2 regions of the Pseudomonas cremoricolorata genome follow, and region 1 is predicted to be linked to the other one. Evidence: predicted binding sites of a transcription regulator. Region 1 holds the regulator's gene; the other holds the start of a gene.
The links. Region 1 encodes FliA, which starts transcription of late flagellar genes. Its sites were predicted from a motif close to CTAAAGTTTNNNNNNNNNNNGCCGNTAA; they were not measured.
Positions count from the first base shown of each region.

Region 2: the regulator FliA is predicted to act here: its motif matches at 1,683-1,710, upstream of motA (flagellar motor stator protein MotA).

Region 1 covers NZ_CP009455.1:2,829,298-2,835,247, reverse strand. Annotated here, with positions in the region: gene LK03_RS12535 (chemotaxis protein CheA) at 1-1,791, opposite strand, end outside; gene LK03_RS12530 (protein phosphatase CheZ) at 1,804-2,592, opposite strand; gene LK03_RS12525 (chemotaxis response regulator CheY) at 2,609-2,983, opposite strand; gene LK03_RS12520 (RNA polymerase sigma factor FliA) at 3,177-3,917, opposite strand; gene fleN (flagellar synthesis regulator FleN) at 3,914-4,756, opposite strand; gene flhF (flagellar biosynthesis protein FlhF) at 4,839-5,950, opposite strand, start outside.
Region 2 covers NZ_CP009455.1:762,183-768,132, forward strand. Annotated here, with positions in the region: gene motB (flagellar motor protein MotB) at 1-763, opposite strand, end outside; gene motA (flagellar motor stator protein MotA) at 767-1,618, opposite strand; gene LK03_RS03230 (HDOD domain-containing protein) at 1,749-3,284, shown strand; gene LK03_RS03235 (rhodanese-like domain-containing protein) at 3,327-4,136, shown strand; gene asd (archaetidylserine decarboxylase) at 4,146-5,039, shown strand; gene serB (phosphoserine phosphatase SerB) at 5,085-5,950, opposite strand, start outside.

The DNA of each region.
Region 1 (5,950 bases):
CTGGGAAATCTTGGTCTTGACCACGTCCATGCCCACGCCACGACCCGAGACATCGGAAATTTCGGTCTTGGTCGAGAAGCCGGGGGCGAAGATCAGGTTGTAGCAATCCGATTCGCTCAGGCGATCGGCGGCGTCCTTGTCCATCAGGCCCTTTTCCACGGCCTTGGCGCGCAGCACGTTGGGGTCCATGCCCTTGCCGTCATCGGAGATCGACAGCAGGATGTGGTCGCCCTCCTGCTCGGCCGACAGCACCACCCGCCCGGTACGCACCTTGCCGGAGGCTTCGCGCTCTTCGGGCATTTCGATGCCGTGATCGACGGCGTTGCGCACCAAGTGCACCAGCGGGTCGGCCAGGGCCTCGACGAGGTTCTTGTCGAGGTCGGTCTCTTCACCGACCAACTCCAGGTTGATGTCCTTCTTCAACTGCCGAGCCAGGTCACGCACCAGCCGCGGGAAGCGCCCGAAGACCTTCTTGATCGGCTGCATGCGGGTTTTCATCACTGCGGTCTGCAAGTCGGCGGTGACCACATCGAGGTTGGACACGGCCTTGGACATGGCCTCATCGCCGCTGTTCAGGCCCAGGCGCACCAAACGGTTACGCACCAGCACCAGCTCGCCGACCATGTTCATGATCTCGTCCAGCCGGGCGGTATCGACGCGCACGGTGGTTTCCGCTTCGCTGGCATGTTTCTCTGCCGGAGCTGCGCCGCCACGGGCGGCAGGCGCAGGGCTGCGCGCCGGCGCGGCGGCGGGCTTGGCGGCGGTTGCACTGGGCGTGCTCGCGGGTGCTGCGGCTGCGGGTGCTGCGCTAACCGGCGCGGCGCTGGCGGTGGCCGAGAACTGGCCCTTGCCGTGCAACTGATCGAGCAGCGCTTCGAATTCGTGTTCGGTGATGTGCTCTTCGCTCGCGCCACCGAGCGCCGGTGTCGGCGCATCGACCACGGCGGCGCCGGCGTTCGACGCCGCGCTCACCCCTGGCAGCGCATCGGCGGTGAAGGTGCCCTTGCCGTGCAGTTGATCGAGCAGCGCTTCGAACTCGTCATCGGTGATGTCGTCGCTGGCGCCAGCCGCGGGCGCCGCCTCAGGCGCAGCGGCAACCGCCTGCGCCGAGAACTGGCCTTTGCCGTGCAGTTGGTCGAGCAGCGACTCGAACTCGGCGTCGGTGATCTCGTCACCCTCGCCGCCGGCAGGAACGCTGAGCGCCGCAGCAGGCGCCCGTTCGGCGGCAGCGGCCTCGGCTTTCACCGCATCCAGCGAGTCGAGCAGTTGCTCGAACTCATCGTCGGTAATGTCCGCGTCAGCGGCGCGTGCCTCTACCGCTGCCGGCGCCACCGGTTCAGGTGCAGGGGCTGCAGCGGCAGGTGCTGCGGCAGCTGGCGCTGGAACCGGTTGCTCGGCACTGGCAGGTTCAGCCAGGCGCGACAAGGCAGCGAGCAGCTCCGGGGTGGCCGGGGTGACTTCGCTGCGCTCGCGGACCTGCCCGAACATGCTGTTGACCGTGTCCAGAGCTTCCAGGACCACATCCATCAGCTCGGAATCGACGCGCCGTTCGCCCTTGCGCAGAATGTCGAACACGTTCTCGGCGATGTGACAACACTCCACCAGCTCATTGAGCTGAAGGAAGCCGGCGCCCCCCTTTACCGTGTGAAACCCGCGAAAGATCGCATTGAGCAGGTCCGCATCGTCGGGTCGGCTTTCCAGCTCGACCAACTGCTCGGACAACAGCTCGAGAATTTCGCCGGCTTCTACCAGGAAATCCTGGAGGATTTCTTCATCGGCGCCGAAGCTCATTGAACGTGCTCCTTAAAAACCAAGGCTGGATAGCAAATCGTCTACATCGTCCTGACCGGACACGACGTCCTCACGCTTATCGGCATGAATCTGCGGACCTTCACCTCGGGCGGGATGTTTTTCATGATCTTTTTCATCGCGCAGCTGCTGATGGTCATGTTCGATGCCGGCGAAGCGATCGACCTGACTGGCCATCAACACCAATTTGAGCAGGTTGCTTTCGACCTCGGTCACCAGCGCGGTGACGCGTTTGATCACCTGGCCGGTCAGGTCCTGGTAGTCCTGGGCCAGTAGAATGTCATTGAGATGGCCGGAGACCTTGCGGTTGCCTTCGGCGCTGTGCGTCAGAAAACCGTCGACACGCTTGGCCAGGTCACGAAACTCGCTGGCCGAGACTTCCTTGCGCATGAAGCGCTGCCAGTCGTGGCTCAGGGCCTTGGCTTCGTCGCTCAGGCCGTTGAGCACCGGGGTGCTTTCCTCGACCAGATCCATGGTGCGGTTGGCAGCGTTTTCCGTGAGCTTGACCACGTAGCTCAGACGCTCGGTGGCGTCGGTGATCTGCGAGACTTCCTCGGCCTGCGGCATGCGCGGGTCGATCTGGAAACTGACGATGGCGCTGTGCAACTCGCGGGTCAGCTTGCCGACCTCGTGATACAGGCCGCGATCGCGGGTCTGGTTGAGCTGGTGAATCAGCTGCACGGCGTCGCCGAAGTGGCCGCGCTCGAGGCTGTCCACCAGTTCCCGGGCATGTTTTTTCAGGGTGCCTTCGAACTCACCCAGAGAGGTATCGATAGATTGCATTGCGCCCTCCGGCGACTCAGCCATTCACGCGCTCGAAGATCTTTTCGATCTTTTCTTTCAGCACTTGGGCGGTGAAAGGCTTGACCACATAGCCGTTCACACCGGCCTGGGCCGCTTCGATGATCTGATCGCGCTTGGCTTCGGCGGTGACCATCAGTACCGGCAGGCTTTTCAGGCGCTCGTCGGCGCGCACCTTGCGCAGCAGGTCGATGCCGGACATGCCCGGCATGTTCCAGTCGGTCACCAGGAAGTCGTAGTGGCCTTTTTCCAGCATCGGCAGCGCCGTGGTGCCATCGTCGGCTTCATCGGTGTTGGTGAAGCCCAGATCACGCAACAGGTTCTTGATGATCCGCCGCATCGTCGAGAAATCGTCAACGATGAGGATTTTCATGTCTTTGTTCAATTAACCATCTCCAAACAGTCTCATCACGCGCTCGGCGCCGAGCGCGCCCCCAAATTTCCAGCGGCAAGTTGTGAGCGGCAAGCGGCAAGCGAACCGGTTTCGCCTGAACTGCACGGTGTCACAGGGGCTGCGCGGAACGCTCACTTGCAGCTTGCAGCTTGTAGCTCGCAGCTTGCGCGCGCTACCGCGCGCGCCATTCCCCAAGGCGACTGCGCAGGCGCGCGGCGCACTGGCTGTGCAACTGGCTGACGCGCGACTCGCTGACCCCCAGCACCTCGCCGATTTCCTTGAGGTTCAGCTCTTCGTCGTAGTACAGCGCCAGCACCAGGCGCTCACGCTCCGGCAGGTTGGCGATGGCCTCGGTCAGGGCGCTCTGGAAGCGTTCCTCCTCCAGATCGCGGCCCGGCTCCAGTTGGCCGCTGGCGCCATCCTCGTGCAGCCCCTCGTGCTCACCGTCCTGCAGCAGGTCGTCGAAACTGAACAGACGACTGCCCAAGGTATCGTTGAGAATGCCGTAATAATCGTCCAGCCCCATCTTGAGTTCGGCAGCAACCTCGTGATCTTTAGCGTCACGTCCAGTTCTGGCTTCCACTGTGCGCATGGCGTCGCTGACCATACGGGTATTGCGGTGTACCGAACGCGGTGCCCAGTCGCCCTTGCGCACCTCATCGAGCATGGCGCCGCGGATGCGAATGCCAGCGTAGGTCTCGAAGCTGGCACCCTTGCTGGCGTCATACTTGTTAGCCACTTCCAGCAGGCCGATCATGCCGGCCTGGATCAGGTCTTCGACCTGCACGTTGGCCGGCAGGCGCGCCAGCAGGTGATAGGCGATACGCTTGACCAACGGCGCGTAGCGCTCGATCAGTTCGTACTGCGCATCCTTGGACGCTCGGCTGTACATCTTGAACCCGCTCGCGCTCATAGCACCGGCCCTGCGCTGGTGGGTTGCACCAGGCGCTCGACAAAGAATTCCAGGTGGCCGCGCGGGTTGGCCGGCAGCGGCCAGCTGTCGACCTTCTGCGCGATGGCCCGGAAGGCCAGCGCGCACTTGGAGCGCGGGAAGGCTTCGTACACGGCGCGCTGCTTCTGCACCGCCTTGCGTACGCATTCGTCGTAGGGCACGGCACCGACGTATTGCAGCGCCACATCGAGGAAGCGATCGGTAACCTTGGTCAGCTTGGCGAACAGGTTGCGCCCTTCCTGCGGGCTCTGGGCCATGTTCGCCAGCACGCGGAAGCGGTTCATGCCGTAATCGCGGTTGAGCAGCTTGATCAGCGCATAGGCATCGGTGATCGAGGTGGGCTCATCGCAGACCACCAGCAGCACTTCCTGGGCGGCGCGGACGAAGCTGACCACCGAGTCGCCGATACCGGCGGCGGTATCGATGACCAGCACGTCGAGGTTGTCACCGATTTCGCTGAACGCCTGGATCAGCCCGGCATGCTGAGCCGGTTGCAAGTGCACCATGGTCTGCGTGCCGGAGGCGGCCGGGACGATGCGTACGCCGCCTGGCCCCTGCAACAGCACGTCGCGCAGCTCGCAGCGGCCTTCGATGACGTCGGCCAGGGTGCGCTTGGGGGTCAGACCGAGCAGCACGTCGACGTTGGCCAGACCCAGGTCGGCATCGAGCAGCATGACTCTGCGCCCGAGTTCGGCCAGCGCCAGAGACAAGTTGACTGAAACGTTGGTCTTGCCGACGCCGCCTTTACCGCCGGTGACGGCGATTACCTGTACGGGATGCATGCTACCCATGTCTGTTATTTACCTTGTCTCGCTTGGACCCATGCCACATGTGGAGCAAACCGCCCGCCCCGTTCTGTAGGTACTTTTCGCAGCACACCGCTCAACCCACCCGCTTCCCGGGATGGTGATAGAGATCAGCGAACATGTCGGCCATGGCCTCTTCGCTGGGCTCGTCCTGCATCTGCACGCTGACCGCACGGCTCACCAGCTGGTGTTTGCGCGGCAGGTGCAGGTCATCGGGAATACGCGGCCCATCGGTGAGATAGGCAATCGGCAACTGGTGACCGATGGCCAGGCTGAGCACTTCGCCCAGGCTGGCGGTTTCATCGAGCTTGCTCAGGATGCAGCCGGCCAGGCCACAGCGCTTGTAGCTGTGATAGGCCGCCGACAGCACCTGTTTCTGGCTGGTGGTGGCCAGGACCAGATAATTCTTCGAGGCGATGCCGCGCCCGGCCAGGGTGTCGAGCTGCATGCGCAGCGCCGGATCACTGGCTTGCAGGCCGGCGGTATCGATCAGCACCACACGCTTGCGCAGCAGCGGCTCGAGCGCCTGGGCCAGCGACTCGCCGGGGTCGACGTAGGTCACCGGCACGTTGAGGATGCGGCCCAGAGTTTTCAGTTGCTCCTGGGCACCGATACGGAAACTGTCCATGCTCACCAGCGCCAGGCTGCTGGAACCGTACTTGAGCACGTAGCGCGCCGCCAGCTTGGCCAGGGTGGTGGTCTTGCCCATGCCCGCCGGCCCCACCAGGGCGATGACGCCGCCCTGTTCGATCGGCTCGACATCCGGCACATCGATGCGCCGTGCCAGGTGCGCCAGGACCATGCGCCAGGCGTGCCGCGGATCGTCGATCTCGGCGGTCATGCCCAGCAGTTCGTGGGCCAGGGCGCCGCTCAGGCCAATGCGTTGCAGGCGACGCCAGGCGTTGGCCTGTTGCGGCTTGCTGCCCTGCAACTGCGACCAGGCCAGCGAACCGAGCTGCACTTCGAGCAGCTCCCGCAGGCCCGACAGCTCGGCGCGCATGGCATCGAACAGGCGCGGATCGACCGCCGCAGGGGCTGCTGCCGGGGCGCTGGCCGGGGCCTCGGTGTGCGGCTCGACCAGTGGCTCGGAGGCGGTCAGCGACAGCCCCGCGAACAGCTGGCGGTTGCCTTCATCGGTGTCGTTGCGGCTGGACAGCTCGGCCTGGGCGGTGACGATGCGCGACTGGG
Region 2 (5,950 bases), 2.1 Mb from region 1:
GGTCGAACAACGAGGATGAAGCGTAGCCCACCACACGCGCCACCTGGTCGTCCGGGTAGCCACCGGCCACCAGCGCCCGCCGCGCGGCGTTGGCGCGGTTGGCAGACAGTTCCCAGTTGCCGAAACCGCCGCTGCCGGCGAACGGCTTGGCGTCGGTGTGGCCGCTGACGCTGATCTTGTTCGGCACCGCCTTGATGGTGTCGGCCATGGCCAGCAGGATGTCTTCGAAGTACGGCTGCAAACGCGCGCTGCCCAGATCGAACATGGGCCGGTTCTCGGCATCCATGATCTGGATGCGCAGGCCATCCTGAGTGATCTCGAACAGAATCTGGTCCTTGAACTTCTGCAGTTCAGGGTTCTCGTTGACCTTGTTCTGCAGTTCCTGCAACAGCAACTCCAGGCGCTCGCGCTCGACCTGCTCGGCCATGCTCTCGACCTGGTCCTTGCTCACCTCAGGGGTGACCTGCGGCGTGGTCTCGAATTTCTCTTCCGGATTGATGGTCTTGTCCGGGGCCATCTGCGGCGTCCCGCCCAGGTCGATGACGTAGGGCGTGCCGCTTTCAGCGAAGCCGATAGGGTCCTGGAAATAGCCGGCGATGGCGATCTTCTGTTCCGGGGTCGCGGTGGACAACAGCCACAACACCAGAAAGAACGCCATCATCGCCGTGGCGAAGTCGGCGAAGGCGATCTTCCAGGCGCCGCCGTGGTGGCCGTCGCCGAAGCGCTTGACGCGCTTGACGATGATGGGCTGGTTGTTCTCCATGACTCAGCGACCGCGCACCGCTTGTTCCAGCTCGGCGAAGCTTGGCCGGTGGCCCGGATAAAGCACCTTGCGGCCGAACTCCACCGCCAGCGACGGCGGCATGCCGGAGGCCGAGGCCACCAGCGAGGCCTTGATCGCCTCGTACACGTTGAGCTCTTCCTTGGCGTCGTGCTTGAGGCAGTTGGCCAACGGCCCGAAGAAGCCATAGGCGGCGAGAATACCGAAGAAGGTGCCCACCAGCGCCGCACCGACGTGCATGCCGATGGCCGCCTGGTCGCCATCGCCCAGCGAGGCCATGGTCACCACGATACCCAGTACCGCCGCGACGATACCGAAGCCCGGCATGCCGTCGGCAATGCCGGTCACGGCGTGGGATGGGTGTTCGAGTTCTTCCTTCATGTTCAACAGCTCCATGTCGAACAGCCCCTCCAGCTCATGGGGCGCCATGTTGCCGGTGGACATGATGCGCAGGTAGTCGCAGATGAACGCGGTCATCGCGGCGTCGCCGACGATGGTCGGGTATTTGCTGAAGATCGGGCTGGCGGCGGGGTCTTCGATGTCGGCCTCGATGGCCATCATGCCCTCGCGACGGCTCTTGTTGAGGATCTCGTAGACCAGGCCGAGCACTTCAAGATAGAAGGCGTGGTTGAAGCGCGAGCCGAACATCTTCAGCGACTTCTTGAACACATGCATGGTCATGTGGCCGGGGTTGGCCTGAATGAATGCGCCCAGCGCAGCGCCACCGATAATGAGCACTTCGAATGGCTGAATCAGTGCCGCGATCTTGCCATGGGAGAGCACGTAACCGCCGAGCACGCTGGCGAATACGATGATGATGCCGATAATTTTAGCCATAAGTTCAACGCATTAGCGGATGTGATCAAGGACCGGGAGGGGTGCTCTGAAACTCTTCTTCTACTTATCGGCAGAACTGCGCCAGACTATAGGCACTCCTAGCGAAAAGCCAGTTCGGACTGATGTCAAAATGCCAAGTGAAACCAAGGTGCCCGCTCAGATTCCCTCGACGCTAGAGGCCTGGGTCAAGCTGCTCGATGGCGTCCGCGTCCCGGTGCCCAAGGACAGTCACGACCGCGTGTTGTCGGCCATCAACGACAGCCGCCGCTCGATGCGTGACATCGCCGAACTGATGCAAGGCAGCCCCGCCCTGGTGCTGTCGGTGATGCGTGAGGCCAACCATTCGGCCAATGCCAGCCAGGCCGAGCCGGCTGAAAGCCTGGAGGTGGCGCTCAACCGCCTGGGCCTGGGTCGCTGCGCGCAATTGCTCGGGCGCCTGCCCGCGCTACCCAGGGATGACATGCCGCCGGTGCTCAACCAGTTCGTGCAGATCAGCCAGCACGCCAGCCAGCAGGCCAGCGGTCTGTTCGCCAGCCGCCTGGCGCGTCTGTGGCAGGAAATCCACTGGGGCAGCCTGTTGTTCCTTTCCCCTTTGTGGCCTTTGGCGCTGGTCTATCCGGCGCTGCTCGATGCCTGGGAGCTGCGAGTGATTCACAAGGGCGAGGTGGCCGCCGAGGTCGAGCACGAGCTGTTCGGCGTGCGCATTCTGGAGCTGTGCCGCGCCGTGGCCGAGCACTGGCGCCTCCCGGAGTGGGTGACCCAAGGCTATCGCCTGCTGCTCGAAGAACGCGATCTGCTGGCGCAGGTGCTGACCATCGCCCGCGCCCAGGACCCGCTGGAGCAACAGCACCGCCTGGACGCCGAGGCTGGATTGCGGCGCTGGTTCAATCAGCCGGCCAATACCGTATTGCTGGCCAACAATCTGGCCCTCGCGGCACAGGTCGGCTGGGACAACCCGCACCTGTTGCGCTGGCAGTTACTCACGGCGTTGTATCTGCAAACCTCGCTGGAAGACGTGCAGAATCAGGTTCACCAACAGGCCGCGCAAAGCGCCCGGCGCCATGCCCGCGCCGGCCTGTTCCACCCGGCCGAAGCGTTACTCTGGCCTTGGCAGCACCGCCGTCAGCATCCCGATATGCAGGCGCCTTCCCCACCGGCTGCTGACGAGCTGGAACGCTGGCGTGAACTGTGTGGCGACCTGCTGGCGCAACCAAGCCGCTTCAGCAATGCCGTGCACCTCTCGACCCAGGCCCGCGAGGCCCTCACCGCCTGCGGTTTTACCCGTGTGATGCTGCTCTCGGTCGACCGCGTCAACGAATGCCTGCGCGTGCAGCAGACTGCCGGGCTGCCCAGGGAGGCCATGGCGCTGAGTCTGCCCACCGTCGGCAATCGGTTGTTCGAGCGCCTGCTCAATCAGGCCGCGCAATTGCGCCTGACGCCCGACAACCATCGCCAGTTCAGCGCGCTGATGCCTGTACCGCTGCGCGCCATGCTGCGCAGCGAGCATTTGCTGATCCGCTCGCTGGCAGTGAACAATCAGGTGCTGATGGTGCTGCTGGCCGACCAGAACGCGCGCCCGCTGGCCGATCTGAGTGTCCAGGCGTTCGGCAAAACGGCGCAATGCATCGAACGCGCTCTGGCCACGTTCGGTAACCGCAGCGCCTGATGCTTGCGCTACACTGGCCGCTATTTTTTCCGGAGACCGTAGATGACTGACTTTTCCGGCTTGCCGCTGGTCATCGAGGCCGCGGACCTGCTGCCGCGCCTCGATTGCCCGCAGTTGATCCTGGTCGACCTGACCAGCGCCAATCGGTACGCCAGCGGGCATATTCCCGGCGCACGCTGGATCGACGGCAAACGCACCCAACTCGGCCAGCCGCCTGCGCCGGGCCTGCTGCCAGCCATGTCCGACCTGCAGCGACTGTTCAGTGAGCTCGGTCACCGTGACGATGCGGTCTACGTGGTCTACGACGACGAAGGCGGCGCCTGGTCGGGGCGTTTCATCTGGCTGCTCGACGTCATCGGTCATCGCCACTATCACTATCTCAACGGCGGCATCCAGGCCTGGCCTGCCGATACCCTCAGCACCGAGGTGCCGGCCAGCGCCAACACCCCGGTGACCTTGCAGTTGCACACTGAACCCACCGCCACCCGCGAATACCTGCAAAGCCGCCTGGGCGCCGACGACCTGGCGATCTGGGACGCCCGCGCGCCCGAGGAATTCAACGGCAGCAAGGTGCTCGCCGCCCGCGGCGGACACATCCCCGGTGCAATCAATCTGGAATGGATCGCCGGCATCGACAGCAATGATCAGTTGCGTATTCGCGCCGATATCGCCGAGGTGTTGCAGGGCCTGGGCATCACCCCTGACAAGGAAGTGATCACCCACTGCCAGAGTCATCGCCGTTCCGGCTTCACTTACCTGGTGGCCAAGTCCCTCGGTTATCCACGGGTCAAGGCCTATGCCGGTTCGTGGGGCGAATGGGGCAATCACCCGGACACGCCTGTAGACGTTTAAGGAAACCCAATGAAATCCCGCTTGTTCATCCTCAGCCAGTACCTGCTGCCCCACCACCTGCTCTCGCGCCTGGCCGGCTGCGTGGCCGAGTGCCGGGTGCGCTGGTTCAAGAATGCCTTCACTGCCTGGTTCGCCAAGCGCTATCAGGTGAACATGTCCGAGGCGTTGGTCGAAGACCTTACCGCCTACGAGCACTTCAACGCCTTCTTCACCCGTGCCCTGAAAGCCGACGCACGTCCGCTCGACACCACGGCAGACGCCATTCTCTGCCCGGCCGATGGTGCCGTGAGCCAGGTCGGCCAGATCGAGCACGGCCGTATCTTCCAGGCCAAGGGCCACAGTTTCAGCGCCCAGGAACTGCTGGGCGGCGACCCGGCCCTGGCGGCACCGTTCATGGGGGGCGAGTTCGCCACCGTGTACCTCTCGCCGAAGGACTACCACCGCGTGCACATGCCGCTGGCCGGTACCCTGCGGGAGATGGTCTACGTGCCCGGTCAGCTGTTCTCGGTCAACCAGACCACTGCGGAAAACGTACCGGAACTGTTCGCCCGCAACGAGCGCGTGGTGTGCATCTTCGACACCGAGCGCGGGCCGATGGCCATGGTGCTGGTGGGCGCGATGATCGTCGCCTCGGTGGAAACCGTGTGGGCCGGCCTGGTTACCCCGCCCAAGCGCGAACTCAAGAGCGTGCGCTACGACGAAGCCAGCCGCGCGCCGATCCACCTGGAAAAAGGCGCCGAAATGGGTCGCTTCAAGCTGGGTTCGACGGTGGTGGTGCTGTTCGGCCCCGACCAGATGAAATGGGGCGACGTCGGCGCCGGCTCGGCCGTGCGCATGGGCCAGTTGCTGGCCATGCCTGCCCAGGCCGCCGCGCCTGCTGCTGCGCACGACGTTCCCGCATGATGAAAAGCCCCGCGGCTGCGGGGCTTTTTCATGGCGCAGTGCCGATCAGGCGCGAGCCTGACGGTCGCGCAGGCCCAGCAGGTACAGCACGCCATCCAGCCCAAGGGTAGAGATGGCCTGCTTGGCCGACTGGCGCACCAGCGGCTTGGCGCGGAATGCCACGCCCAACCCGGCCAGGGCCAGCATCGGCAGGTCGTTGGCACCGTCGCCGACGGCGATGGTCTGCTCCAGCTGCAAGCCTTCCTTGATCGCCAACTCCTGCAACAGCTCGGCCTTGCGCTGGGCATCGACGATCGGCTCGACGGCAACGCCGGTGAGCTTGCCGTCGACCGCCTGCAGCTCGTTGGCGAACACGTAGTCGATGCCCAGACGTGCCTGGACCTGCTTGGCGAAGTAGCTGAAGCCGCCCGACAGAATGGCGGTTTTATAGCCCAGGCGCTTGAGCTCGGCGAACAGGTTCTCGGCGCCTTCGGTCAAGCGCAGCGAGGCGCCGATCTCTTCCAGCACGCTGACGTCCAGGCCTTTGAGCAACGCCATGCGCTCGGTGAAGCTGGCGCGAAAATCCAGTTCGCCGCGCATGGCCCGCTCGGTGATCGCCGCCACCTGCTCGCCGACTCCGGCGGCCTTAGCCAGCTCATCGATGACCTCGGCCTCGATCAGTGTGGAGTCCATGTCGAACACCGCCAGGCGCCGGTTGCGGCGGTACAGGTCGTCTTTCTGGAAAGCAATGTCGACGCTCAGCTCGCTCGACAGGGCGAAGAAATCGGCGCGTAGCGCCTGCACGTCGCTCGGCTCACCGCGCACGGAGATTTCTACCGCAGCGCGGCTTTTGTCTACCGGTGCATCGAGAGTCACCCGTGCCGAGAGACGTTCGATGCGCTCGATGGTCATGCCGTACTGGGAAATCACCG